Regions from separate parts of the Cupriavidus sp. 22TCCZM01-5 genome, predicted to be linked through region 2. Evidence: predicted binding sites of a transcription regulator. Region 2 holds the regulator's gene; each other region holds the start of a gene.

Region 1 (7,107 bases), on a different contig from region 2:
ATGACGCATGCCCCGTCCACCTACAAGATCCCGACCATCAACGACTGCCCGGAAGAATTCAACGTGCGCCTGTTCCAGAACCGGAACGTGGAAGACAGCATCCACCGCTCCAAGGCTGTGGGCGAACCGCCGCTGCTACTGCCGTTCTCGGTGTTCTTCGCGATCCGCGACGCGATCGCGGCCGTGGGTGACTACCAGGTCAACCCGCCGCTGCGCGCGCCGGCCACCAGCGAAGCCATCCTGGACGCCGTGGAAGCGGTACGCGAGGTACGGGCTATGCCCGAACGCGCCGCACAGCCGGCCTGACGCGCGCGCCTGCCGGGCCCGCCGGACTTTCCCCCCTTGCCCGCCCGCCGACGGGCCAGGGGCCGGCCGCTCGCGCAGGCGCGCGCCACCCCCAGGCAGCCAACCGACAGCACGATTGACAACGAGACCGGCATGAGCCGGCGTCACCGACCAAAGGCCCCCGACATGCAGGATGCACCGCTCAAACCCTTCCGCTTCGCCGATGCCGCGCGCATGGTGCGCACCGGCGTGCCGGTGGCAATGGTCACCATCGTCGAAGTCAAGGGCTCCGCGCCGCGCGAGCCAGGCATCCGCATGCTGGTCAGCGCCAACGACCTGGTCGGGACCATCGGCGGCGGGCATCTCGAATGGCGCGGCATGGATATCGCGCGTGCCATGCTCGATGAAGGCAAGGAGCAGCGCCGCATCGAGCGCATTCCGCTGGGCCCGGCGCTGGGCCAATGCTGCGGCGGCGTCGTGCAACTGGCTTTCGAAGTCCTCGGCAAGGATGACCTGCACTGGCTGGATGCCGTGGAGGCCGCTTTTGCCGCGGGCAAGCCATTGCAGCGCTCGGTGCCGGCCCATGGTGCCGTGACCTTTGCGCAAGCCCGTGCGGTCGTGCCGGCCGTCACACTGGAAGCCGACGGCTCATGGACCGACACCCTGGTGCCCGACGAAATGCACGTCGTGCTGTTCGGCGCGGGCCATGTCGGCCATGCCCTGGTGAAAGTCCTAGCCAACCTGCCCTGCTGCGTGCACTGGGTCGACGAGCGCGACACACTGTTCCCGGCCGGCCTGCCCGACAACGTCGAGGCCGAGGCCAGCGACACGCCCGAAGCCGTGGTGGCACAGGCGCCCGCGGGCAGCTATTTCCTGGTCATGACGCACAGCCACGCGCTGGACCAGACCCTGTGCGAGGAGATCTTCCGGCGCACGGACTTCGCGTACTTCGGGCTGATCGGGTCCAAGACCAAGCGCGCTCGCTTCGAACACCGGCTTGCGGACCATGGCGTCGACCCGGCACGCTTCCCGGAAATGACTTGCCCGATGGGGGTATCGGGGATCACAGACAAGGCTCCGGCTATGATTGCGGTAGCCATCGTCGCCCAGTTGCTGCAGGTCCGCGACCAGCGCCTCGCCGCGCTGCACGCGAGCCACGGGGAGACGGTGCATCCGTAACCACAAGACCGAGGCCCCCCATGACCATCGATGCCGCGCTGGCGGACAAGATCCGCCGTACCCCCAAGGCTGAACTGCACGTGCATATCGAAGGCACGCTCGAACCCGAGCTGATCTTCCGGCTGGCCCAGCGCAACCACGTGACCCTGCCCTACCCGAGCGTCGAGGCCCTGCGCGCGGCGTATGCATTCACCGACCTGCAATCGTTCCTGGATATCTACTACGCCGGCGCCAGCGTGCTGCTGACGGAGGAAGATTTCTTCGACATGACCATGGACTACGTCAAGCGCGCCGTCGCCGACAACGTCCGCCATGCCGAGATCTTCTTCGATCCGCAGACCCATACCGCGCGCGGCGTGCCGATCGGCACCGTGATCGACGGCATCGCCGACGCGCTGGCCCAGGCGCGCACCGAATACGATTTCTCGAGCAGCATGATCCTCTGCTTCCTGCGGCATCTGCCGGAGGAGGACGCATTCGCGACGCTGGAAGCCGCGCTGCCGTACCGTGACCGCTTCGTCGGCGTCGGGCTCGATTCTTCGGAACAAGGCAACCCGCCCGAGAAATTCGCGCGCGTGTTCGCGCGTGCCCGCGAACTCGGCCTGCACCTCGTGGCCCATGCCGGCGAGGAAGGCCCCGCGCAGTATGTCAGCGACGCGCTCGACATCCTCAAGGTCGAACGCATCGACCACGGCGTGCGTTCGATCGACGATGCCGCGCTGATCGAGCGCCTGGCGCGCGAGCGCGTGGCGCTGACGGTATGTCCGCTGTCGAACCAGAAGCTCAAGGTGCACCCGGACCTGCGCGAGCATCCGCTCAAGCGCATGCTCGATGCCGGCGTCATGATCACGCTGCACTCGGACGACCCGGCCTACTTCGGCGGCTACATGAACGCCAACTGGGAAGCCACGTTCGAGGCGCTGCCGCTCGATGCCGCCGATGCCCACCAGCTCGCGCGCAACAGTTTTGAAGCGGCCTTCCTGCCCCCGGTGCAGAAAGCCGAGTTCCTGGCGGAAGTCGACCACTTCTGGTCGGCAACGCCCACTTCCCCGCCCGCCACGGCCCCTGCGGCCTGAGCGCGGCGCATACCTATGCCCGGCCCTGCGCGCTTGCGCGGGCCGGTCCCGAGAGACAGACCATGACGACCACTCCCCCGACCCCGTCCATTACCCGCGCGATCCGCGGCCGCGTGCTGCATTTCCTGCGCGACCCGCAGTTCCATGAGGACGCCTATCAGTATTGGGAGGATGGTCTGCTGATCGTCACGGCTGGCCGCATCGTCGCGGCCGGCGACTACACCGCGCTCGCTTCGCGCATCCCGGCCGGCGCCGAGGTGGTGGACCACCGCGGCAAGCTGATCGTGCCGGGCTTTATCGACACCCACGTGCACTACCCGCAGACCGACATCATCGCGTCGCCGTCGCCGGGCCTGCTGCACTGGCTGGACACCTACACCTTCCCCGAGGAACGCCGCTTTGCCGAGCCCGAATACGCGCGCGCGGTGGCCGGCTTCTTCACCGATGAGCTGCTGCGCAATGGCACCACCAGCGCGGTGGTCTGGAGCACCGTGCACAAGGCCTCGGCCGAGGCGCTGTTTGCCGAGAGCGAGCAGCGCAACCTGCGCATGATCACCGGCAAGGTGATGATGGACCGCAACTGCCCCGAATTCCTGCGCGACACTGCCGAAACCGGCGCGCGCGATTCGGCCGACCTGCTGTCGCGCTGGCATAACAAGAGCCGCCTGGCCTACGCCATCACGCCGCGTTTCGCGCCGACCTCGACCGAAGCGCAGCTTGCCGCGTGCGGCGAGCTGGCCAGGGCCTATCCGGACGCGTTCATCCAGACCCACGTGGCCGAGAACCGCGACGAGGTGAAGTGGGTGGCCGAGCTGTTCCCGGACGCGCGCAGCTACCTGGACGTGTACGACCGCTACGGGCTGCTGCGCCCGGGCGCGTTCTACGGCCACGCGATCTACCTGGACCAGGATGACCGCCGGCGCCTGGCCGACAGCGGCGCCGCGGTCGCGCACTGCCCGACCTCGAACCTGTTCCTCGGCAGCGGCTTCTACGACTTCCACCAGTCCGACGCCAACCGCCTGAACGTGACGCTGGCGACCGACGTCGGCGGCGGCACCTCGTTCTCGATGTTCCGCACCATGAACGCCGCGCACAAGGTCGCGCGCATGGGCGGCTACCACCTGACGGCGCTGCGCATGTTCTACCTGGCCACGCGCGCCGCGGCCGAGGCCCTGGGCTGGTCCGACCGCATCGGCAGCTTCAGCGAGGGCTGCGAGGCCGACTTCGTCGTGCTGGATCCGCAAGCCACGCCGCTGATTGCACGCCGCAGCGGCCGCTCCGAATCGCTGGAAGAGCAGCTGTTCGCCTTTGCCATGCTCGGCGACGACCGCGTGATCGATAGCGTCTATGTGATGGGCGAGGCGGTGCAGGCGACGGTCATGTGATGACTGATCTACCTGCGGCCGTACCGCGCGGCCGCAGGTCGTTATTACCCGCGAGCGCTCCGGCATGAATTGACGGGGGTCAAGACTCGGAGCGGCGAAGCCCTCTAACCTTTACGGTTCCGTTGCCGGCCAAATCAGGCCTTCAGCAACGCCTGCAACCTGAAGGTTTCCATGACCACCACCGCTGCCACGCATCCCGAGGTAACGTTTGAAGCACCGGCCCGTGCCGACCAGCCGTTTCCCGAACCGATTGCCCCCGACCAGCCGCTGCCCTCGCGAAAGATCATCCGCGGCTGGCTGATCCCGCTGGGCCAGCGCAGCACGCCGCGCGCGCTGATGCTATTCGCCTTCGACTACCTGCTGTTCGCGGCCACGCTGGCCGGCATTGTGCTGGCCCCGCACTGGGCGGCCAAGCTCGGCCTGGGTGTGCTGGCCGGCCTGATCATCGCCCGGCTGTTCATCATCGGGCACGACGCCTGCCACCAGAGCCTGACGCCGCGCCGCGGCCTGAACAAGTGGCTGGGCCGCCTGACCTTCCTGCCGTCGCTGACGCCCTACAGCCTGTGGGAAGTCGGCCATAACGTCGTGCACCACGGCTACACCAACCTGAAGGGCTTCGACTTCGTCTGGGCGCCCTATTCGCTCGAGGAATTCCAGGCACTGCCGCGCTGGCGCCGGGTGATGGAGCGCATCTACCGCAACGGCTTCGGCGCCGGACTGTACTACCTGATCGAGATCTGGTGGTTCAAGCTGTTCTTCCCGAGCAAGCGCCAGATGGCCACGCGCCGGCCCATCTTCATGGCCGACTGCGCGCTGGTGGCCGCCTTTGGCGTCGCGTGGATCGGCGCGCTGGTGTGGGCCGCACTGGCGACCGGGCAATCGGCCTGGATCATGGTCGGTGCCGGTTTCGTACTGCCGTTCCTGGTCTGGAACCTGACGGTCGGCTTCGTGCTGTACGTGCACCACACCCATACCAGCGTGGCGTGGTACGACACCAAGAGCATGTGGGCCAAGGCCCAGCCCTTCGTCTCGACCACCGTCCACCTGCGTTTCCGCCATGGCATCGGCTCGGCGCTGCACCACATCATGGAGCACACGGCGCACCACGTGGACATGAGCGTGCCGCTGTACCGCCTGAAGCGCGCCCAGGCGCTGCTGGAACACGCGCTGCCGGGCCGCATCATCATCGAGAACTTCTCGTGGCGCTGGTATTTCGACACCGCGCGCCGCTGCAAGTTGTACGACTTCAAGGCCCTGTGCTGGACCGACTTCCGCGGCCGCCGCACCAGCGAGCAGTCGCCGGTGCCGGCCTGACAAGGCACGTTTTCCCGGCGGTGGACGCTCACCGCCGGCGCCGCTATAATCGCGGCTTCCATTGGGGAGTAGCCGCCCTGCTCTGAACGCGCCGCGCAATGCGGAATCCGGCAGACAGGGGCGTACGTCAACAGACTTGACCGCTTGCGGTTATGGCGTGCGCAGCTCCGGACCCGGCTGGCCATCAGGCCCAGCCCGATCCAAGGCCTGGCGAGACCGATGACCATACCTTTCTGGCCGGGCCGGGAAAGGTGTGCGTCATTGGCATCTCGCGATGCATGCGGCCCGGGTTACTCACACAACAACATGGAAGCCTTCCTCGTCTCCACAGGCATCGTCGCGCTCGCCGAAATGGGCGACAAGACGCAGTTGCTCTCGCTCGTCCTGGCCGCACGCTATCGCAAGCCCCTTCCCATCATCCTTGGCATCCTGATCGCCACCGTCGTCAATCACGGCTTTGCCGGCGCACTGGGCGGATGGATCACGCATGTGCTCGGCGACACGCTGCTGCGCTGGATCCTGGGCCTGGGCTTCATCGCCATGGCCGGCTGGATGCTGATCCCCGACAAGTTCGACGACGAAGAGGAAGCCAAACCCGTCAAGGACGCGCTCGGCATCCTGGCCACCACCATCGTCGCGTTCTTCTTTGCCGAGATGGGCGACAAGACCCAGATCGCCACTGTTGCGCTGGCCGCCCGCTTCAACGGCGCGGTCCTGGCCGTGGTCGCCGGCACCACCTTCGGCATGATGCTGGCCAATGCGCCGGCCGTGCTGCTCGGCGACAAGTTCGCCAACAAGATGCCGATCGGCCTCGTGCACAAGATCGCCGCCTGCATCTTCCTGGTGCTGGGCGTGCTGGCGCTGCTGAATATCGGCGGCTGACCTTCGCAAGCGCCATCATGGGCGCGCCGGCTACACGCGCCCGGCGGTGTGGGATAATCGCGAGTTCTGCCCAGGGCGCAGCTCAAGAGGTTGTACGCACGGGCGCGCGAGGGGTCCCTATTCCCGTGGCCCCGGATCCTTTCTGCGATATCGACTCAACCACCCCACAATGCCCGCATACCGTTCCAAGACTTCCACCGCCGGCCGCAACATGGCAGGTGCGCGCTCCCTGTGGCGCGCCACCGGCATGAAAGACGACGATTTCAACAAGCCGATCATCGCGGTGGTGAACTCGTTCACCCAGTTCGTGCCCGGCCACGTCCACCTGAAGGACCTGGGCCAGCTGGTCGCGCGCGAGATCGAGGCCACCGGCGGCGTGGCCAAGGAATTCAACACCATCGCGGTCGATGACGGCATCGCCATGGGCCACGACGGCATGCTCTATTCGCTGCCGAGCCGCGACATCATCGCCGACTCGGTCGAATACATGGTCAACGCGCACTGCGCCGACGCCATGGTGTGCATCTCGAACTGCGACAAGATCACCCCGGGCATGCTGATGGCAGCGATGCGCCTGAACATTCCCGTGATCTTCGTCTCGGGCGGCCCCATGGAAGCCGGCAAGACGCGCCTGGCCAACCCCGTCACCAAGGCCGTTGAATTCAAGAAGCTCGACCTCGTCGACGCCATGGTGATCGCCGCCGACTCGTCCTATTCCGACGCCGACGTGGCCGAGGTGGAGCGCTCCGCCTGCCCGACTTGCGGTTCCTGCTCGGGCATGTTCACGGCCAACTCGATGAACTGCCTGACCGAGGCGCTGGGCCTGTCGCTGCCCGGCAACGGCACGGTGGTCGCCACGCACGCGGACCGCGAGCAGCTGTTCAAGCGCGCCGGCAGCCGCATCGTGGAACTCGCCCGCCAGTACTACGAACAGGAGGACGCGCGCATCCTGCCGCGCTCGGTCGGCTTCAAGGCCTTCGAGAACG
Region 2 (7,107 bases):
TCCGAGAATGCCATGCGCAAGGCGCTGTCGGCCGCTGCGGCGCGCAAGCGGCTGGTGCGGCCGCGGACCATCATCTACTCGATTATCTGGCTGGTGATGGTTGCAGGTTTCGTGGCTTCGCTTGCGCTGCGCACGCCATTGAAAGTGGACATCATCCGCGACCGCGGGGCGCTTGGGCGTGAGGTGGACGGGCGCTGGATCGAAAACGTCTATCGACTGCAACTCATCAATACCACCGAGGCGCCCATGCGCATCAGCGTGAAGGCCGAGAGCGACGAACTGAAGAACATGACCGTCGAGTACGATCCGGACGCGCAGGCTCTGGCGCCGACATCGAACAGGCTGGTGCCGATCCGGATTCGCGTGCCGATCGACGATGCCGCGCAAGGTACGCACAAGATCAGCGTGACAGTGACCAGCGAAGGTGCGGGGCAAGGTAGTGCGCAAATCAGGCAATCTACCAGTTTCATCGTGCCACGCAATTTGTGATGCTAAGGGCGGCACGGCGCGTCGGCGCTGTGCCGTACCAAACCGCGAGCGCCTCGATGAGGCGTTGACGAAGGGGGCAAGACGATGCAAGAAAGCAATCCGTGGTGGAAAGAGCCGTGGCCGTGGCTGCTGATGAGTGGCCCGTTGCTGGCCATGGTGGCTTGCGGCGTGACTATCTGGCTGGCTTCCACTCATCCTGACCGGCCAGTGGTCGATGGTGTGGCCCGGCATGGCCTGGTTGTCGAGAAGGTGGCAGGTGCCTCGGGCAGTGCCAAGGCACCGCAAGCGAGGCAGCCATGAGGCTGCGCTGGCTGATGTGGGTACTGTGGCCGGCGTTCCTGATGGCCGGGGTTGCCACGGCAACTGTGTTTTCCGTGGTGGACCCTGGTGACCTGAATTTCTTCGGTCAGCCGATCGAGGCCTCGCGCGAGGCGGTCTATACGATCGGTTTCCTGCTGGCCTGGATATTCTGCGCATTGTCCAGCGGACTGACGCTGTACACCATGCCGACAAAGCTCAGCGAAACGGACGAGCTGGAGTAAGAAGCGGCAGGAATTGACCGCCTTGCCACGCGAGGCGGTCAGATGGCCTCAGCAGGAGCGGCTGTAGACTTGCTTGATGCCCGCCATGTCGACTAGCTTGACGTGACGTTGACGGATCTGGATCAAGCCGGCCTCGGCAAATCGTGAGAACAGACGGCTGACCGTTTCGAGCTTCAGACCCAGGTAGCTGCCGATTTCTTCCCGGCTCATGCGCATGACGAACTCGGTCGACGAATACCCGCGGGCGGACAAGCGCTCGGACAGGTTGATGAGGAACGCGGCAAGCCGCTCCTCGGCGCGCATGGAGCCAAGCGTGACGAGCATGAGCTGGTCATGCGAGATTTCCTTGCCCATCAGGCGCAGGAACTGCTGCTGCAACGATGGCAGGTCGATGGACAGCGACTGGAGATCGGCCAGGCGAACGACGCATACCTCCGTGTCTTCGAGCGCGGTGGCATCCGAGGCGTGCTGCATCTCTCCCAGGCCGTCGAGGCCGACCACTTCGCCTGGCAAGTGGAAACCGGTGATTTGCGAGCGGCCGTCTTCCGTGGTGACATGCGTCTTCAGGGTGCCGAAGCGAATGGCATAGACCGCAGTCAGCGGATCGCCCATGCGGTAAAGGGTTTCGCCCTTGTGGACACGGACACGTTCCTGCACCAGGGTGTCCATCTTCTGCAGGTCCTGCTGGCTCATGCCCACCGGCAGGCACAATTGCCCCATGCCGCAAGTGGAGCAACGGGGCGACATCTCGGTGACGGGGATGGATGTTAGCAATTGGAACCTGCAGTATTGGAGCGGCGAGGGCGCAATACGTGCATTTTAACGCGCGATGTGATGCGGTAGGGAGTTGCAGTTGACTTTTGGTGTGCTACTCAGTGTTTTCATGCTCGCCTTGCTAGGGGGCTTCCACTGCGCTGCCATGTGTGGTGGCGTAGCGCTGGCTGTCGAGCAACGCGCCGCCGGCGTACCCGTTGCCGTTGTGCGGCGCCCACAGGACTGGCTCGTGGAGCTCCTTGTCATGCATGTCGGGCGTATTTCCACCTACATGCTGCTTGGTGCGCTGCTGGGCGCCTTGGGGGCGACGGCCTGGCGTCAGGACTATCTGCCCGTTCAGCGCTGGCTGTTCGGAGTCGGCAGCGCCTTGCTGCTACTGTCTGGCTGGCGCTTGATACGCGGCGAGGCCTTTACCATCGTGTGGCTGGAGCGCCTCGCGGCGCGTGCGGTTAGCGCCAGTGCCGCCGGCATGGCTCGATTGGGCAGAAAGACGACGGAAGCCAAGGCTCGGCGGGGCGGCCTGGCACGCCGCTATGGGATGGGATTGGCTTGGGGTTTGGTGCCCTGCGGCATGGTTTATGGGGCCCTGGCCCTTGCATTGCTGGCCGGAAATGCGCCCTCGGGGGCGCTGGTGATGGGCGCCTTTGGCCTCGGTACGTTGCCTAATCTGCTGGCGCTGTCGAGCTTTTCGGGGCTTTTGCGCGCCTGGTCGCGCCGGAGCTGGGTAAGGGTCGGGGCCGGCTTGGCCGTCATGGCATTCGGTGCATTGGGAATCGGCCGAGCGGTGTTGTTGCCACATTCCCTGGCAGAGCATGGGTTCTGCCTGGTGTTCTGAAACCACTCCATACGCTCTGGCGCCGCGCGGTGGTTGCAGGTGTGGGCTGGAATGCCATACAATCATCTCCATTGCGGTATCGCGCGGCGTGGTTCCGAGCGGCGCCCGGCAGCCCTTCCAAAAAGGGGGCGCGCCCAGGGTTTCGGGCAAAGCGCCGACAATTCGGCACCGAACCTTTCCGCAGTCCATCCGGTTCACAATATCTGTTCAAAAGTCCGGCTGGCTTTGCGGCCGTGGTGCAGTCATTGCTGGCCTTGCTTCCGATATCCGTTTTTCTTGCGGCCGAGGCGGACTTTAGCCGGAGGCCATGTCTGCCCATATGGGCGCGTGCAAGAGGTTCGTGCACTGGTACTTGCCGGTGACCGGGCAATCTCCTGCCGGAACACACCCGGCAAATCGATGCAACAGAAGATGCACGGCCTCGAGGCGAAGAGCTTTCGGGTTTGCTGCGCGACGAGATGGCGGTGGCAATCGCACCGCTGAATCCACAATGTCCAGGGCTCCGGGTTCGTCCGGGAGCAGGTGCAAAGACAGGCTGCACACCCAACATGAATACCCAAGAGGCGAAAATCGTCCTCGAGACTGCGCTGATCTGTGCGCAGGAGCCCCTGCGCGTGAGCGACCTGCGTCGGCTGTTTGCCGATGATGTCGGCGCTGACACGATTCGGGCCCTGCTTGATGAATTGCGCCAGGACTGGCGCCAGCGTGGGGTCGAGTTGGTGGCGTTGGCCAGCGGCTGGCGTTTCCAGAGCCGACCGGAGATGCGGGAATACCTGGATCGCCTTAATCCCGAGAAGCCGCCCAAGTATTCCCGAGCGGTCATGGAGACGCTGGCGATCATTGCGTACCGGCAGCCGGTGACGCGCGGCGACATCGAGGAGATTCGCGGCGTGACGGTCAGCACGGAGGTGGTCAAGAAGCTGGAAGACCGCGGCTGGATCGAGGTCATCGGTCACCGCGATGTGCCAGGCCGGCCAGCGCTCTATGCGACCACCAAGGCATTCCTCGATGACCTTGGGCTGCGTACGCTGGATGAGCTGCCGCCGCTCGAGGACGCCCAGGCGCAGGCGCAGGCGGCGCTGCTGGACCAGCAGGCGATTGATTTTGAAGAGATGGCAACGGCGCGGCCGGCGGCCGGCGACGAAGAGGCCTTCCCTGAGCCAGAGGTGGCTTCGCCGGCCGGCGCAGCCGTTGATGTAGCTGAATCCGCTTTGGTGGCTGGCGACGAGCCGGCAGACGAAGCTGGGGTTGTCGAGCAGGCCTGCGCCGATGCCATGCAAGTGGCGGATCTCGCGTCGGCCGTGACCGAGGCAAATGGCTTCCATGTCGAGAGCGCGCCGGACAAGCAGGACGGCGGTAATTCTTCCGGCGACGACGCTGCGCCGCCGCACGCGAGCGAGCACGACGAGCGCGTGCCCAACTGAACAATATGCAATATCCGATAGTGAATACTTTGTCTGATTCCGTTGAACATGACACCCGGGCAACCGGGACGCCGGCTGCCGATGGCGCAGCAGACTCCGGGTCAGGCACCGATACGGCGCCGCGCAGGAAGGGCCTGAGGCGCGGCTTGCGCAACCTGGTGGCTTCGCGCCGGCAGGCGGGCCAGGATCGAGACGCCAATCGTACCGAGGGTGCCGAGTCTGGCGCTCCGGGCGGGGCGGGCGAGAGCAAGGCGGCTGGCGAGCCAGGTGGGCGTGCCGCCCCGCGCGGTCGCGGCAAGCGCAAGCCGGTCAAGGCAGAGGGCGCGGCTGAGCGAGAAAGCGGCCAAGCGGGACCGGATCGCGGCGAGAAGGCGGAGCCGGCGGGCCGCAGGCGCAAGCCGCAGGGGCAGCGTACCGCCAGGGCTGTGCCGGAAGGCGACGTCCAGTCCGCAGGTCGACAGCATGGCCAGCGCAAGGGCGGCCAGCCTCAACGGAAGGGACATGCCGGCGCCGACAAAACCAGTGCGACCAGCGAAGACCTGTTCCGGTTTGTGATCTCGGACCAGTACGACCAGGAAGACACTGTCATCCCGCGCACCAAGGCAAAGCCGGTGCGTGAGTTGTCCGCGGACGACGATGCGCCGAAGTTGCACAAGGTCCTGGCCGAAGGCGGCCTGGGCTCGCGCCGGGAAATGGAAGAGCTGATCCTGCAGGGGCGTGTTTCCGTCAATGGATTGCCCGCGCACATCGGCCAGCGGATCCTGCCAGCCGACCAGGTCCGTGTGAATGGCAAGCTGATCCATCGCAAGGTTTCTTCCAAGCCGCCGCGCGTGCTGCTGTATCACAAGCCAGCCGGCGAGATCGTCAGCCAGTCAGACCCCGAAGGCCGTCCGACCGTGTTCGACAGCCTGCCGCGCATGAAGACCGGCAAATGGGTCGCGGTGGGTCGTCTGGATTTCAATACGGAAGGTCTGCTGATTTTTACGACTTCGGGGGATATTGCCAACCGCTTCATGCATCCGCGCTATGGCGTGGAGCGCGAGTATGCGGTGCGTACGCTGGGCGAACTGGCTGAGGCTGACCGCCAGCGCCTGCTGCATGGCATCAAACTCGATGACGGCGAAGCCAACTTCCTGCGCATTGCGGATGGCGGTGGCGAAGGTGTCAACCAGTGGTATCACGTAGCGCTGACCGAGGGTCGTAACCGCGAGGTGCGCCGCATGTTCGAGGCGGTCGGCCTGACTGTGTCGCGCCTGATCCGCACGCGCTACGGGCAGTTTCTGCTGCCGCGCGGGTTGAAGCGCGGCCGTTGGCAGGAGCTGGAGGCAACGGAAGTCAAGGCGATGATGACTGCCATCGGCCTGAAGCTACCCACTAAGGGCGAGCAGGGTGGCAAGGGCGCGACAAAGGTCGGGGGGCGCAAGCAGCGCACCGAGGCGGCGATCGCGGGCATGCCGATGCATACGGGCATGGACGGTCTGCCGCGTGTCGACAAGGGTGGCGCGGGCCGCGGCCAGCCCGATCCGATGCGGACTTCGATGGGCTACATCAGCCATGGTCCCACTGTGCTGACATCGCATGCAGCCAATCTGGGTGGCGCGCGCGGGCAGGGTGGTGGACGCGCCGGCGCCGGGCGCGGCGGCGCCGGGTTGGGCGGCCAAGGCCGGCCGCAGCGCCGGGGCGGCGATGTCAATGGCAATGTGATGCCAAAGGCGGCCAAGGGCGGCGGTGGTGGCAATCGCTCGGGGCGCGGCAAGGGCGGTGGCACCGGTGGCGGTGGCAACCGCGGTGGCAATAGGGGCGGAAACCGCTAAGAGTCATCCCCGGCCGCCAGAGGCTGCCGGGGCTGGATTGCGCGCCGATACATGCCCTTTTGCCTTTTGGACATAATCTGCGTATAATCCAAGTCTATTCAAAAAGTCATCCTCCTGGAGGATGGGCGAATGATGGGCATTGTGCCCATTTTTTTTTGGTTCGCTCGTTTGACGCATACGCGCCGGAGGCTGACTGGCAGGTGGCTGCTGTGCCCATGTCGTCCCAGGCGGGGCAGGCAAGCCAGCCTGCCCTGGTGTTGATGGCCATTACTTGGGAATACAGTGCATCTGGCAGATTTGATCGAAACCACCCTTAACGGCATGGGATATGAGCTGGTTGAGCTCGAACGTGCTCCGGCCGGACTGTTGCGTGTCTATATCGATCAGCCTGAAACCGGCATCGTCATCGAAGATTGCGAGAAGGTGAGCCGGCAGTTGACACACGTGTTGACTGTCGAGAACGTTGATTACGAACGGCTCGAAGTCTCCTCGCCGGGGTTGGACCGGCCGCTGAAGAAACTGGCTGACTATGTCCGCTTTGCCGGGGCAGAAGCGCGCGTGACGCTGCGCCTGCCCGTCAATGGACAGAAGAACTTCACGGGCATTCTGCGCGAGCCGACTGGCGATGCTGGCGCCGAGAAGGTCGGGCTGGAGTTCGAGGGCAAGGACGGTCCGGCGCTGCTGGAATTCACTGTATCTGATGTCGACAAGGCGCGCCTGGTGCCGGTGATCGACTTCAAAGGAAATCAAAGAAAAGGGAACAAGCAATGAGCCGCGAAGTTCTGTTGCTCGTCGATGCGCTTGCGCGTGAAAAGAACGTCGACAAGGATGTGGTATTCGGCGCGCTGGAGGCTGCACTGGCCTCGGCGACCAAGAAGCGTTTCGAGGAAGACGTGGATATCCGTGTCGCGATCGATCGCGAATCGGGCGAGCATGAGACATTCCGCCGCTGGCTTGTCGTTCCTGACGAACAGGGCCTGCAGGAGCCGGACAAGCAGATCCTGCTGTTCGAAGCACGCGATGAGAACCCGAACATCGAGCTGGACGACTATGTCGAGCAGCAGATCGAGTCGGTCGAATTCGGCCGTATCGGCGCGCAGGCGGCGAAGCAGGTGATCCTGCAGCGCATCCGCGATGCCGAGCGCGAGCAGATCCTGAACGACTACCTCGAGCGTGGCGAGAAGATCATGACCGGCACGGTTAAGCGCGCCGACAAGAAGGGCCTGATC
Region 3 (7,107 bases), on a different contig from region 2:
TGTCCCCCTTTAGATTGCGCGTCCAGCTGCTACGCGGGAAAGCCGACGCTTTGGGCCAGGACGACTCGCTGGTCAGGATCGAGCCGCATTGCCTTGGCGAGCGCGCGACGGTCCACCAAACCTCGCGCGACTGTTGCCAAGCCCCACGCGGCGCAGAACAGGTAGACGTTCTGGCTGATGAACCCGGCATCCAGGGCAGTATAGAACTGGCGCAGCGGCTTGTCGGTCTCATCGAGCTTCGACAGCTTGCTGACATAGACCAGATTCAGCGGCGCGGTCGACACATAGTCCTGCAAGCCCGTGGCTGCCCGCAGGTCTTCGCCGGTCACCAGGCGAAGCCGCCAGCCCACAGGCTCGAGCACGTAGAGTCCCTCGGGCAAGGCGACATAGAGATCGATCTCCTGCCAGTTGCGGGCCGAAGGCGCCGTGCGCAGGCCACTATTGGAACGGTTGATGCCAAAGGCAGCCCACAACAGCGTGGATAGCAGCACGTCGTCCAGCGGGCGCTGCGCAAAGCTTCTGGTGGAGCACCTGTTGTGAAGCGCTGTGAGCAGGGGCATGCCACCTTCGGTCCGGGGCTCGGGAAGGTTCACGAACTCCACTGTGGCTTCGGCTGAAACAATAGGATGGGTCATGTTGGTCTCCAGAACTGCCGGGGCCATGCCAGCGCGCCGCTTCGGCGGGATGCAAGGCGCACGCCCGCCATCCTCTCGGAGCCCGGCGGGGGCAAGACCCGTGCAGCTAAGGTAGATGGCAGGCGGAGCCCGGATTTGGGCTGGATCAAAGAGATCGGTATTTGGTCTGCACGTGCCGCATTCGCCGGCTGGCCGCAAGCCGGCCCTTGCATCCTTGAGTTGAGTCAATACTGCTATGAGCATCCCGCCTACGCTGCTCAAAGGCGCATTGGACTTTTCTGCGCCGTCGTTTGGGAGACAGAGGGCATCCATGTACAGAAGAATCCTGTTGCGACAGATGGCAGCCACGCCTCGCGGCTGGCGGTGATGCAAGCCATCGATCTTGCCAAGGCGTCTGATGCGGAGGTAAAGGTGATCTACGTGGTCGACGATAGCGGGGCGCTGCTCAGCGTCGCTTTCATTGACCGCCAAGACCTTCTCCGCATGGACAGGAAGTCCTCGCCGGAGCGTCGAAGCTGCTGGGCGCTGCGGGCGTCCGCCATGCCGTGGCGTTGCTGGACAATCCCGTGTCGAAGCGCCGCCTTGCCGAGACCATCCTTGCACAGGCCGACCAGTGCAATGCCGACCTGATTGTCCTGGGTACGCATGGGCGGCGCGGATACCTTCGCGTCGTCGTGGGCAGCGTGGCTCAAGCTGTCGTCCACCAGAGCCGCAAACCTGTCCTGCTTGTGCGCAGCCCGGCGGAATATTGACGACCGTCGCCCAAGGATCCATTTCACGGAGAGGAAGGGACCTGGGGATGCTTTGGGTATTAGGGCAGCGCGCGGCCTCGCTCCTGCGGGGCCAGTTCATCGGCATGACGCGCGGCCCAGCGATGCGCCTGAGCGATTGCAATGCGAATCGCCATGCCATCTGCATACCCCTCGTCCAGCAACGCATTCGCAATCTCAATCGCCTTTTCCCTGACTGCGGGTGGAAGGTTCTTCATCGACGAGGGATAGTTGCCGAAACTCCAAGGCATAATCAAGCCTCCTTGCGCCAGCGGCGCTCGCTGGCACACCGCCTGTCAGGACAGTTGCAGGTTGTCCACCACGGCGCCCACGCCGGGCGCCGACCATGCAGCGCCGATAGCCGCCAGTCGCTCGGCGCGCGTGTCCACATGGCCGCTGAGCGTCACCGTGCCGTCCCGCATCGATACATTAGTATGCTTCGCCTCACGCTCGGCATGCCGACGCGACGCGGCTTCGATCCGCTCCCACTGGAGCATCGCGTGCAGCAGTAGCAATCGCTTCGTCGCTAACGACGCTTGCAGGCCTCACATCCAGATTCACGACCACCGCGCGCGCGCCCGACACCTTCTCGGCGGCTCGCTCCGCAGCGAGCTTCTCTGCGTAGCTGAGGAGATGCACGCTGAGCGTTACAACGCCTTCATGGATATCGACAAGAACAGCGTCGCTGACACCAGGCAAGACCACGCCACTGCCCGCGCCCGTATTGCTGAACGCCTGTTCATGGCTGTCTCCTGCGCGCCGGAAGTGTCAGTGCGACAGCAGGACAGGTACGGTCATCGATTGCAGCATGGTGCGCGTTACGCCGCCGAGCACAAGCTCTCGCATCCGGCCATGACCATAGGCACCCATCACGATCAGGTCGGCCCCACAGTCCGCCGCCAGCGAGAGCAGCATCTGTCCGGTGTCGTCGCCGCTGACGGCCGTGAAGTCGTGAAGCCCTGCCTGCACGCCGTGTCGCGCCAGCCATTCGATGGCGAATCGCGGCGGCGAAAGCCACAGGTCCGCCGACAGGTTCGGTGCGTTCCAGGCAACCACCTCGACAGTCTCGGCGCGCCGGAGGAACGGAAGAGCGTCTTGGATGGCTCGCGCCGCTTCACGGCTGCCATTCCACGCCACGAGGATCCTCTTGCCGATCTCCGGAAAGACTCCGGCATAGGGAATGACCAGCACGGGCCGGCCGCATTGCAGTACGACGGACTCGACGAAGTGATGCTGGACATAGGCATCCTTGTCTGCAGGGTCATGCTGCCCCAGTACCAGCAGGTCCGCGGTATGTGCTTGCGCCACGACGTTGTCGGCCGTGGCCCACTCGGGCGCGTACCACTCGGTCGGCGTCAGCAGTTCGTCCGTGGCCCCCTGGAATGCATGGCGGGCGACTTCGGCGACCTGTCGATGCCATTCGCTGTATGACGCCAGGTACCGATCGCCATCCACCAGATAGCGGACGGAACGGGGATCCGGTTGCCCGATCGCAAGCATACCGACCAGCGTCGCCTGGAACTTCTTCGCAAGCTGAATGGCGATGTTCAGGCGCTGGTGCATGCGTCGGCTGGCATCCAGGTGAACCAGGATGGTGGCAAAGTCCATGGATTCTCCGCTTATCCGATGTGGTGTTCCGCGATTCAATGTAGATCCTCGTCCATGCGTGGGCTTGTCATATGTCAAGCTTCCTGCCGACGACCCGCAGCCGCCGCAACGCCCTCGTCCCGCTTGATGCACGTCAAGCCCCACTGCGTCGTGGCATCTAGCCTTGATGCAGGACGGCAGGACGATCGGCAATGCCGTTGCCTCCGTACCGCACTCCCAGGGGAAGCACCATCATGTATCAACGTATCCTCCTGGCCGTCGATGGCAGCCGTTCAGGAGAGCTTGCTGTCGAACAGGCCATTACCGTAGCCAAGGCAACCGGTGCGGACATCAGGGTTCTCTTCGTTGTGGATGACAGTGACTTCCCGTTCGAGGTGAGCTACAGCGAATCAACGGATGTTCTCAGGAAGGTCACCACCCGCGGTCGCGAGATCCTTGCCAGGACGGCGGACAGGATCGGCGCCGCAGGAATTCTGTGCGTCACCCGACTGCTGGAGCGCGCTGACTCCCCCGATCTGGTTGCCGACACCATCGTTTCGGAAGCCGGAAAGTGGAAGGCCGACCTGATCGTCATGGGAACGCACGGGCGGCGTGGCTTCCGACGCCTCGTGATGGGAAGCGTGTCGCAAGGCGTGATTGGCAGGACCAGGCTTCCTGTTCTGCTCGCGCGCAGCGACGCAGAGTGATAACAGTCAACCGCTTGCACGCGGGATTGCTGCCATGAGCCAGATTCTCCTTCCCGAATCCGTCCTGACCTTGAGGTGACCGCAGAGGCGCTGGAAGACCATTTCGGCTCACAGTCTTATCTGTATGAAGATCTAGCGTCCGCCTTTGCGACCTATCGCAACGCGACTGCGCGTACTCCGAGTCGTTTGCGTCCTCGCTGAAAGCCAGAAGAGGCTGTAGCAATCACAATGGCCCGATCCGGTTCAACGTCACTCGTCGCGCCACCATCGAGAAGCAACCGACTCGATGGTACATGTCATTGTGCTGCACGAAAGACAAGGGACGGCGAGCCGGCGTGCGGCGAACGTGACGGACAACCTGGCTCAGCGATCACTGGGCTTTCCCTTCCGGCTTCTTCGCGCCATCGGTATTGGGGGGCGAACTTGCCGGATAGGCCGGAGATCCGGCATCGGCACGGCGATCCGTGGCTCAATGCGAAAAGAGCACTGGTACGGTCATCGACGACAACAAGGTTCGGGTAACGCCGCCCAAGACAAGCTCGCGCATCCGCCCGTGGCCATATGCGCCCATGACGATCAGGTCGGCATCGAAGTCGGCGGCTCGCGACAGCAGCAGTTTACCGATGGCCAGGTCGGAACCGCCCGGGCCGTGTTCGACCTCCACCGTCACTCCGTGACGTTCGAGGACACGCACCGCGTGGGCCACCGGCGTCGCGTCCGGCCTTGCCTCCTGGACCGAAGTCTGGGCGCATAGCACGCGTGCCTTCGTTCCGCCGATCATCGGCAACGCGTCGTGCAATGCCCGCGTCGCTTCCCGGCTTCCGTTCCAGGCGACCATCACACGCGAACCTGTTGCAGGGAATCCCCCGTCACACGGGACCACAAGAACCGGCCGGCCGCTTTCCAACAGCAAGGCCTCGAGGATCTGTGCCGCTACTGGACCTTCCTCGCCATTTGCATCGTACTGACCGGCAACAACCAGCCCTGCCTCGCGCGATTCCCGGAGCACCGTCGACAACACATCATGCTCGGCCGACCGCCATTCCACGCCGGCGGATAAGTGTTTCGTCGCCTTGTGGAACTGGTCACGAATGCTCTCCTTTGCCAACTGACGGCGCTGCCGGTCCGCTTCGAGGTAGAGCGCGGCGTTGTCCATCAGATAGAACCATGCCGGATCGGGAATGAAGCCTCCCATGATGCCGATCAGCGGACAGTCATGTGAGTTCGCCAGTTGCGACGCGAGCGCGAGGCGGCTCGCCGTGTGCCTGTTGCCGTCCAGGTGAACCAGGATGCTGCTGTAGCTCATGCTAACTCCTTACCGTGAGACGAAATCGGGCTGTGGATGCCATCCCTGCCCTGACAGACCAGCAGCACTGGCAGGTTTGTCTGGACCGTGACTCCTCGGGATACGCTGCCCATGATTAGCCGACGTGCGCCACGGCGTCCGTGCGTGCCCATTACGATCAGGTCTGCAGGCCATCCGGCAGCTTCCGCCACGATGGTCGTTGCGATGTCGTCCTGGATCATGTGTTTGCTCAGCAGGCGCGTGCAATGACGTACGCCAGCCCGCCCGAGCTTGTTCGCTGCTGACGAGAGCACGCTTTCCCCAACCATCATCAGGTCATCGATCAGCCTGACCGGGTCCATCCCCGTGACGTCGAGAAACGGACTGCTGTCATCTACCACATAGATCACCTCCACCTCGGCACCCATGGCCTGCGCAAGTGGAATAGCATCATCCAGCGCGGCCTCGGAAGCTGCGCCGCCGTCTAGGGCGACCAGAATGCGTTGGTACATGTCTGATCCTTGCTAGAGCTAAGAACGGGTATGACTACCGTATGCAAGTGGAGACCTGCCGCCCTCGCGGCCTGCCATAGCGACCGCATGCGGAAGCCTCGCTGCGGCATTGCGGCAGTGACTTCCCTGTCAGACTAGTTCCTTCCGGAGACCGCGATTTGGGCTGGATCAAAGTATCCAGACTACGCTCGGGAAGCCGCAACGCGTAACAAGCCTGCTTCGCCAGTTACTTCGACATGGCGCCGTGGTTGTCTGCCAGAACCCGGTATCCTCAAGGTCGTCGAGTAATTTAGAGGTCGTCGCGCGTCATCTCCTGCTCGCTGGGGCGATATGGATCGTCCGTCACGGCAGTGACAGTCGAGGCGGACCTCTCGGGGGCCCTGACGCCGATCGGTACTGGCGCTGAAGGCTGGCCTCGAACGGTCTTGAAAAAGACTGCGGCCCCCTCCATATTGAGAACATGGTTGTAATTCCGGCAACCTGGAGGCGTTCTGGACAGGGGTTCGACTCCCCTCACCTCCACCTGAGCGTATTGCTATGCGCTGAGGTGGGGGTGCATTGGTTTCGACAGGGCGTGCAAAGGGGCGCAGGCAACCCGTCAGGCGATCGACGTAAATGAAGCAAATCCATAGACGCCAACGATGAGCGTTTTGCATTGGCCGCCTGAGGCCAACGCCGGGGCCGCTGAAGCCTTGTAGACCAAGACAGCCGGTGGGGACTTCGGTCCCCGCTGTCATTTCAGCTGACATCTCGCCCTTTCCCATCTGGAGACTCGCGATCACGCCTGTTACCACCCCTGGACGAATGCGCATCGGCGTGCCCCTGTTGCCGCAGCGAGTGATGACACAATAGTTCTGCTCAGCCTTCCGAACTAGGCTCCTCGCTTTCCAGGATCTCGAGTGCGCGCGCAGCCTTTCCCTGCAATTCGAAGCGATGACGACGCTGCAGTCTGTGCTCCGATCGAAACCATGTGTAAGCTTCCAAGACCTCGGCGCTTGTGGGTGCTTCGTCCAGAATCCTTTCCACCACTTCGTCCTCCAGCAATCCGATGATGTCGCGGATCTCGCTGGCGGTAGCGGCCTGCGGTGCAGCTTTTTGCGTATCCATTCCCACTCCTTGTGAAATGGCCACCGTGCAAGCCGGAGGGCGGCAAAGTCGATGCGGTCATCCCTTGCACAGACATAATCCCGAGAGCGGGAATCCAGCGATTGCAGGATTCCCACCGGGACGACGCTCTGCGTTCAGGCGCCCTTCACCGGGATCTTGTTTGCCGCGCCCGCTGCCTCAGCAGTTTTGGGAAGCGTAACGGTACGCCCTAGTTCATGGGCGCGCCGAGAGTTGGCAGCCGGCTATCATCTGATTGCCGGCAAAGCCGCTCAAAGGCGCCGCCAGCGCCAGTTCAGAAATAGGGCTTGTGCCGACATCAGGCTGAGAACAGAGCTCGGATCCCGCCTGGTTCACGCCAGCACCTGTTCGGCTGGCACATACGCGCAGCCGTGGGCACGCGCGATTGCCGCATAGGTCACGTTACCGCGACAGATATTCAGACCGGCACGCAGGCAAGGATCTTCGCCGAGCGCGCGGGACCAGCCCTTGTCGGCGATCGCCATT
Region 4 (7,107 bases), on a different contig from region 2:
AGGCGCGTGTGACGCGAGCCGCAGTGCGGGCACGCGACTACCAGCGCCGGCGACGCCTTGCGGCTGATGCCGCTGATGTCGATCACCTGCTGCGCGGGCGGCGCAATGCCGTAGCCGGACAGGCTGGCCTTGCCGCGCGGGCTCATCCAGTCGGTGGTCCAGGCCGGCGCCAGGCGCGTTTGCACGCTCACGCGGTCGATGCCCTGCCCGGCCAGCACGCGCTCGATGTCGTCACGGATCACCGTCATTGCCGGGCAGCCCGAGTACGTCGGCGTGATGGTGACCACGCAGGTGTCATCCACCCACGCCACGTCGCGCACGATGCCGAGGTCGACTACCGAGATCACCGGAATCTCGGGGTCCGGCACCTTGTCAAGCCAGGCCAGGACCTGTTCGACGCTTGCCCGTTCAGCCACTTGCGCTGGCATGGCGCTCACCACTGGGCGCCCGGATAGGCGCGCTGCAGGAACTGCATCTCGGCCAGCAGGTAGCCAAGGTGTTCCGTATGGCGGCCCTGGCGGCTACCGGTCTGCGACCAGCCGCCCGCCGGCACGCGCAGCGTCGCTTCTTCCAGCACTTCGCTCACATGCCGCTGCCACGATTCAGCCAGCGTGGCCGGGTCCACCGCGACGCCCTGCGCGACCAGCGCGGCATCGGCGGCGTCGGACTCGAACAGTTCCCCGGTGAACATCCACAGGTCGTCGAAGGCGTCCTGCATGCGGCGGTGGCTCTCTTCGGTGCCGTCGCCCAGGCGCACTACCAGGTCGGCGCTGCGGCGCACGTGATAGGTCACTTCCTTCAGCGACTTGGCGGCGATCTCGGCAATGCGCGCATCGGTCGAATGCTGCAGCCGCTCGAGCAGGAAGTAGTGCCAGGTATCGAACAGGAACTGGCGTGCCAGCGTATCGGCGTAGCTGCCATTGGGCTGTTCCACCAGCAGCAGGTTGCGAAACTGGTGTGCGTCGCGCAGGTAGGCAAGCTGGTCCGCACTGCGGCCCGCGCCTTCGACTTCGGCGGCGTAGCCAAGCCACAGGCGGGTCTGTCCGATCAGGTCGAGCGCCACGTTGGTGAGCGCGATGTCCTCTTCCAGCGCGGGGCCGCGGCCGCACCATTCCGACAGGCGCTGGCCGAGCACCAGCGTGGTATCGCCCAGGCGCTGCAGGTATTCGAACTTGTGTTGGTCCATGGTGGATGCGTCCTCGCGCCTGGAAATCAGATGTGCTTGACCTCTTCCGGCATCGGGAAGAAGGTGGGGTGCCGGTAGACCTTGCTGTTGGCGGGCTCGAACAGCGGGCCCTTGTCGCCGGGGCTGCTGGCGACCACGTCGGCGGCCTTTACCACCCAGACGCTCACGCCTTCGTTGCGGCGCGTATAGACGTCACGCGCATGGTTGATCGCCATTTCACCGTCCGGCGCGTGCAGGCTGCCCACGTGCTTGTGGGCCAGGCCGTGCTGGCTGCGGATAAAGATCTCCCAAAGCGGCCACTCTTTCATGGCAACTCTCCTGTCAGTTTGCGGGGTTGTCGGCGCTGGCGCGCCGGAGGGTTCAGGCGGCGGCGCGGTCTTGCCTGTCGGCATGCGCCACCAGCGCTTCACGGAACCAGGCGCCGTCGTCCCAGGCCTTGACGCGGGTGCGCAGGCGGTCGCGGTTGCACGGGCCGTTGCCGCGCACGACGTTGTAGAACTCGTCCCAGTCGATGGCACCGAAGTCGTAGTGGCCGCGCCCCTCGTTCCACTTCAGGTCCGGATCGGGAATGGTCAGGCCCAGGTGTTCGGCTTGCGGCACGGTCTGGTCCACCATCTTCTGGCGCAGCTCGTCATTGGAGAACAGCTTGATGCGCCATTGCATCGATTGCGCGCTGTTGGGCGAATCCGCGTCGGACGGGCCGAACATCATCAGCGCCGGCCACCACCAGCGGTTCAGCGCGTCCTGCGCCATCTGCTTCTGCTCGGGGGTGCCCTGGCACAGCTTGAGCAGGATGTCGTAGCCCTGGCGCTGGTGGAACGACTCCTCCTTGCACACCCGCACCATGGCGCGGGCATAGGGGCCGAACGAGCAGCGGCACAGCGGCACCTGGTTGATGATGGCCGAACCATCGACCAGCCAGCCGATGGCGCCGATGTCGGCCCAGTTCAGCGTCGGGTAGTTGAAGATGCTCGAGTACTTGGCCTTGCCGGAATGCAGGTCGCCGAGCAACTGGTCGCGCGACACGCCCAGCGTTTCCGCCGCGCTGTACAGGTAGAGGCCATGGCCCGCTTCGTCCTGGATCTTGGCCAGCAGCACGGCCTTGCGTTCGAGCGTTGGCGCACGCGTGACCCAGTTGCCTTCCGGCAGCTGCCCGACGATCTCGGAATGCGCGTGCTGGGAGATCTGGCGGATGAGGGTCTTGCGGTAAGCCTCGGGCATCCAGTCCTTGGCTTCGATCTTGATGCCGGCGTCCACGCGCGCCTGGAACTCGCGTTCCTGCGGGTCCATCTCTTCCATCGCGCGGAGCCTTGTTGCCCCGGTATCCACCAACTGTGCGTACATGCCGTACTCCGGTCTGTAGGGTCTTGACTTGCGTCAAATCATTCGGTTGCAGTGGATGATAGTGATACAATTTGATTCAAACAATCGACGATTGTGTATCACTTCAAGGTGCATGCATGGCCACTCGTTCAGACGTGGATGCCGTTTCCCCGCAGGTCGCACGACTCGCGCGCGGGCTCAAGCTCGGCGCCAATTCGATGCTGGTGACGTTGTTCGGCGATGTGGTGGCGCCACGTCCGCAGGCGCTGTGGCTGGGCAGCCTGATCCGCCTGGCCGCGCCGTTCGGCATCAATGACCGGCTGGTGCGCACCGCGACGTTCCGGCTGACCGCGGACGACTGGCTCGAGGCCACGCGGATCGGGCGGCGCAGCTATTACGGCTTGTCGGAGGCGGGGCTGCAGCGCTGCGTCCATGCGGGCAAGCGGATCTATGCCGGCGATGCGCCCGACTGGGACGGGCGCTGGACCCTGGCGCTGGTGCGCGGCGACGCGCGCGCCACGATCCGCCAGCGGCTCAGGCGCGAACTGCTGTGGGAAGGCTTCGGCGCAATTGCACCGGGCGTGTACGCGCACCCGAATGCCGATGCCGGCTCGCTGGGCGAAATCATCCGTGCCGCGCAGGCGCAGGAGTTCGTGGCGGTGATGCAAGCCACCAGCATCGAGGCATTCTCGATCCGGCCACTGCAGACACTGATGCACCAGACCTTCAAACTTGGCGACGTGGCGTCCGCCTGGCAGGCATTGCTGCGCCGCTTCTCGCCGGTACTGGCCGACGCACACGGCATGGTCCCGGCGGACGCGTTTTTCGTGCGCACCCTGCTATTGCACGAATACCGCCGCGTGCTGTTGCGCGACCCGAACCTGCCGGAACAGCTCCTGCCGGCGGACTGGCCGGGCCGCACCGCGCGAGACCTGTGCCGGGATATGTACGCGGCCCTGCTCGACGCCAGCGAAGACTACCTGCGCGAAGTGGTCGAAGTGTCCGACGGCCACCTGATCAACGCTAACCGCGCGCTGCGCAGGCGCTTTGGCGCGGGCAGCCACGCCGAGGCCGCCCGCTAGGCGCGGAAGTGCGCGCCGGTGCGCTAGCGCGATCCCTTCACGGTCGTGTAGGCGGTGATCAGGTTCCGGTAGTCCGGTATGTGGTTGGAGAACAGCGTCCCGAGTCCTTCGATATCGTTGCGCCAGTCACGGTGCAGCTCGCAAGCCACGCCGAACCACGTCATCAGCTGCGCGCCGGCTTCGCTCATGCGCCGCCACGCCGAATCGCGCGTGACTTCGTTGAACGTACCCGACGCATCGGTGACGACAAAGACGTCAAAGCCTTCCTCGATCGCGGAGAGCGCCGGGAACGCCACGCAGACTTCGGTCACCACGCCGGCAATGAGCAGCTGCTTCTTGCCGGTGGCCTTCACGGCCTTGGTGAAATCCTCGTTGTCCCAGGCATTGATCTGCCCGGGCCGCGGGATGAACGGCGCGTCGGGGAAGATCTGCCTGAGTTCGGGTACCAGCGGGCCGTTGGGACCATCCTCGAAGCTGGTGGTCAGGATGGTTGGCAACTTGAAGTACTTGGCGAGATCCGCCAGCGCCAGCACGTTGTTCTTGAAACGGTCCGGCTCGATATCACGCACCAGCGACAGCAAACCGGCCTGGTGATCCACCATCAGCACCGCCGCCTGGGTCTTGTCCAGGCGCTTGTAGGTCTTGCTCATCTTGGGCTCCGGGTTGGGCGGCCTGACACGTTGGACAGGCACGCATGCAAGTGGCATCGGGCGGCACAGGGAAGCTGCTGGCCTGACCTGCCCTCGCGCATTGCCGGCAGCGCCATTGCCTGTCGGCCATGCGTTCCAAAGCATAGGTCGGGCTGCGCGCGTGCGACAGGACAAAAAAGGCACCCCGGCGCCGGCGGCTAGGCATCCCATGGAATCCGTCCTACCGTGGAATCAAGGCGAGCTTTCTGGCTTGACCCGTCAACTTCGAACAGGAACCTCCAATGAAAGCAAGACCATTGCTGCTTTCCGCGTCCGCGGCGCTGTGCCTGGCGTGCGCTTCCATCGCCAACGCCGCACCGATGACCGTATCGTCCAGCGCCTTCTCCGAAAACGCCGCCATTCCCGCGGCGCATGGCGGCAGCCAGCCGGACTGCGGCGGCCAGGGCGTATCGCCCCCGGTCGCGTGGTCCGGCCTGCCGGCAGGCACGCGCTCCGTGGCGATCTTCATGTTCGATCCCGATGGCGCAATGGGCCTCGGGGTCTCGCACTGGGTTGCCTACAACATCGCGGCGGATCGCGGCCACCTGCGGCAGGGCGAGGGGCAGAAGGATGGCCCCGGCATCACAGTCGGCAAGAACATTACCGGCGAGGCCGCGTACCGCGGACCTTGCCCGCCTCCCGGCGATGTCCCGCACCACTACATCGTGACGGTGGTTGCGACCGACCTGGAGCCCGGCGCGCTGCCTGCGGGCCTGACGCGCGATGAACTGATGGCGGCGCTCAAGGGACATGCGCGCGGCGGCGCCAGCGTCGTGGGCCGCTACGGCCGGAAGTAGAGGCTGCGCGGCGGCAAACCGGCGGCTCCGCGGTTGCGGGCGATAGCCGCAGAGGCGGCAGCATCACAAATTTGTCAAACTCGACCGCCAGAATGGGGCGCTTTTGCTAGCGCGGCGTGGTGCCGCGCTCACCGATCCCGGCAAAGGAGCCCGCCCGATGTTCCGTCAAACCGTCCTGGCCAGCGCCATCACGCTGGCCTGCCTTGCCCTGTCGCCGTCGCTGCAGGCGCAGACCGCCTACCCAGCCACGCTCGCCGGCCACGCCGTGCTGCCGGCCCAAACTTATCTGCCGGTGCCCAAGGACGCTCCGGCCGACCTGCAGATCAGCGGCAAGTTCACCACCGCGCAGCGTGCCGATACGCCGGGCTCGGTCGAAGGCAAGTCCAACGGCCGCCCGACCGGCGTGTCGCTGCCGTTCCGCGGCCAGCCCGCACAGGGCCACTCCGGGATCAAGCGCATGGCCGACGGCACCTTCTGGGTGCTGACCGACAACGGCGCGGGCGCCAAGGCCAACTCGCCGGACTTCATGCTCTACCTGAACCACTACAAAGTGGATTTCGCGAGCGGCAAGTTCCAGCGCCTGAAGACCGTGTTCCTGCATGACCCCGACAAGAAGGTGCCGTTCCGCATCGTGCACGAGGGCAGCAAGGCACGCTACCTGACCGGTTCGGATTTCGACACCGAGAGCTTCCAGTTCGCCGGCGGCTCGCTATGGATCGGCGACGAGTTCGGCCCCTTCCTGATCCAGGCCGATTTGGACGGCAAGGTGCTGGCGGTGTTCGAGACGCAGGTGGATGGCAAGGTCGTGCGCTCGCCCGACCACCCGGCCATGACCACGCCGGGCGCGCCCGATGGCACGGTGAAGTTCGAGGTACGCCGCTCGAAGGGCTTCGAGGGCATGGCGTCATCGCCGGACGGCAGCAAGCTGTACGCGCTGCTCGAAGGGGCGCTGTGGAACGAGGCCAGCCGCAGCTACGAGACCGTAGACGGCAAACCCTATCTGCGCGTGCTGGAGTTCGACGTGAAGCAGCGCGCCTGGACTGGCCGCCACTGGAAATACGTGCTCGAAGCCGGCCACCATGCGATCGGCGACTTCAATATGATCGACGCCACCACCGGCCTCATCATCGAGCGCGACAACGGCGAAGGCACGCCCGACAAGGCCTGCCCCGCGGGCCAGAAGCGCACCGACTGCTTCGACGACGTGGCGAAGTTCAAGCGCATCTACAAGATCGAGCTGACCGATGCCAACGCTGGCGCCCCGGTGCGCAAGATCGGCTATATCGACCTGCTGCGCATGGCCGACCCGAACCACCTGGCGCGCAAGCCGCTGACCGATGGCGCGCTGGCCTTCCCGTTCTTTACGATCGAGAACGTGGACGTGGTGGATGCCAGCCACATCGTCGTGGGCAATGACAACAACCTGCCTTTCTCCAGCAGCCGCGAACCCAATCGCGCGGATGATAACGAGCTGGTGTTGCTGGAAGTGGGCGAGTTCCTGAAGGCGCGCTGAACGTTGTAGTGGCTGTTTGCTCCCCTCTCCCGCGTGCGGGAGAGGGGAGAAAGCCGGGCCCGATTGACGCGTTCCCGACAATCCCGGGCCGACTCCGACCGGAGCCTGCCTCAGGCCGAGAATCAGGCAGCGACGCGGAAGATCGCCACCGCCTGCTTGAGCCGCTGGGCCTGTTCTTCCAGCGAGCCGGCCGCCGCAGCAGCCTCTTCGACCAGCGCGGCGTTCTGCTGCGTGACCGAGTCCATCTGCGTCACCGCCTGGTTGACCTGCTCGATGCCGGCGCTCTGCTCGGCCGACGCCGCGCTGATCTCACCCATGATGTCGGTCACGCGCTTGACCGCTTCCACGATCTCCAGCATGGTCTGGCCCGACTGCGCGACCAGGGCCGAGCCCTTTTCGACGCGGTCGACCGAATCGCCGATCAGTGCCTTGATCTCCTTGGCGGCGGTGGCGCTGCGCTGGGCCAGGCTGCGCACCTCGCCCGCCACCACGGCAAAGCCGCGGCCCTGCTCGCCCG

The links. Region 2 encodes FNR, which switches genes on or off when oxygen is low (the NO sensors DNR and NnrR bind a similar motif). Its sites were predicted from a motif close to TTGATNNNNATCAA; they were not measured.
Region 1: AC3FNH_RS04915 (fatty acid desaturase) is a predicted target of FNR. The motif match lies at 3,995-4,008, and genes of this name have one in related genera.
Region 3: AC3FNH_RS27485 (universal stress protein) is a predicted target of FNR. The motif match lies at 5,655-5,668, and genes of this name have one in related genera.
Region 4: paaA (1,2-phenylacetyl-CoA epoxidase subunit PaaA) is a predicted target of FNR. The motif match lies at 2,554-2,567, and genes of this name have one in related genera.

What each region holds. Positions count from the first base shown of each region.
Region 1 is NZ_JBYOJR010000003.1:268,793-275,899, forward strand. Features, by position in the region: gene xdhB (xanthine dehydrogenase molybdopterin binding subunit) at 1-306, shown strand, start outside; gene xdhC (xanthine dehydrogenase accessory protein XdhC) at 472-1,464, shown strand; gene AC3FNH_RS04905 (adenosine deaminase) at 1,485-2,540, shown strand; gene guaD (guanine deaminase) at 2,603-3,925, shown strand; gene AC3FNH_RS04915 (fatty acid desaturase) at 4,097-5,239, shown strand; yybP-ykoY riboswitch at 5,291-5,515, shown strand; gene AC3FNH_RS04920 (TMEM165/GDT1 family protein) at 5,546-6,121, shown strand; gene ilvD (dihydroxy-acid dehydratase) at 6,291-7,107, shown strand, end outside.
Region 2 is NZ_JBYOJR010000002.1:188,005-195,111, reverse strand. Features, by position in the region: gene ccoG (cytochrome c oxidase accessory protein CcoG) at 1-489, shown strand, start outside; gene AC3FNH_RS03005 (FixH family protein) at 574-789, shown strand; gene AC3FNH_RS03000 (hypothetical protein) at 786-1,031, shown strand; gene fnr (fumarate/nitrate reduction transcriptional regulator Fnr) at 1,080-1,805, opposite strand; gene AC3FNH_RS02990 (sulfite exporter TauE/SafE family protein) at 1,885-2,640, shown strand; gene scpB (SMC-Scp complex subunit ScpB) at 3,189-4,064, shown strand; gene rluB (23S rRNA pseudouridine(2605) synthase RluB) at 4,070-5,878, shown strand; gene rimP (ribosome maturation factor RimP) at 6,161-6,649, shown strand; gene nusA (transcription termination factor NusA) at 6,646-7,107, shown strand, end outside.
Region 3 is NZ_JBYOJR010000038.1:60,295-67,401, forward strand. Features, by position in the region: gene AC3FNH_RS27445 (nitroreductase family protein) at 30-635, opposite strand; gene AC3FNH_RS27450 (hypothetical protein) at 1,002-1,265, shown strand; gene AC3FNH_RS27455 (universal stress protein) at 1,202-1,387, shown strand; gene AC3FNH_RS27460 (DUF2188 domain-containing protein) at 1,447-1,656, opposite strand; gene AC3FNH_RS27465 (BON domain-containing protein) at 1,702-1,920, opposite strand; gene AC3FNH_RS27470 (universal stress protein) at 2,174-3,013, opposite strand; gene AC3FNH_RS27475 (universal stress protein) at 3,247-3,699, shown strand; gene AC3FNH_RS27480 (universal stress protein) at 4,169-5,005, opposite strand; gene AC3FNH_RS27485 (universal stress protein) at 5,002-5,496, opposite strand; RNA gene ssrA (transfer-messenger RNA) at 5,908-6,232, shown strand; gene AC3FNH_RS27495 (hypothetical protein) at 6,355-6,603, opposite strand; gene ald (alanine dehydrogenase) at 6,954-7,107, opposite strand, start outside.
Region 4 is NZ_JBYOJR010000007.1:60,066-67,172, forward strand. Features, by position in the region: gene paaD (1,2-phenylacetyl-CoA epoxidase subunit PaaD) at 1-428, opposite strand, end outside; gene paaC (1,2-phenylacetyl-CoA epoxidase subunit PaaC) at 434-1,186, opposite strand; gene paaB (1,2-phenylacetyl-CoA epoxidase subunit PaaB) at 1,213-1,494, opposite strand; gene paaA (1,2-phenylacetyl-CoA epoxidase subunit PaaA) at 1,547-2,530, opposite strand; gene paaX (phenylacetic acid degradation operon negative regulatory protein PaaX) at 2,647-3,591, shown strand; gene ycaC (isochorismate family cysteine hydrolase YcaC) at 3,615-4,241, opposite strand; gene AC3FNH_RS09125 (YbhB/YbcL family Raf kinase inhibitor-like protein) at 4,523-5,077, shown strand; gene AC3FNH_RS09130 (esterase-like activity of phytase family protein) at 5,235-6,590, shown strand; gene AC3FNH_RS09135 (methyl-accepting chemotaxis protein) at 6,713-7,107, opposite strand, start outside.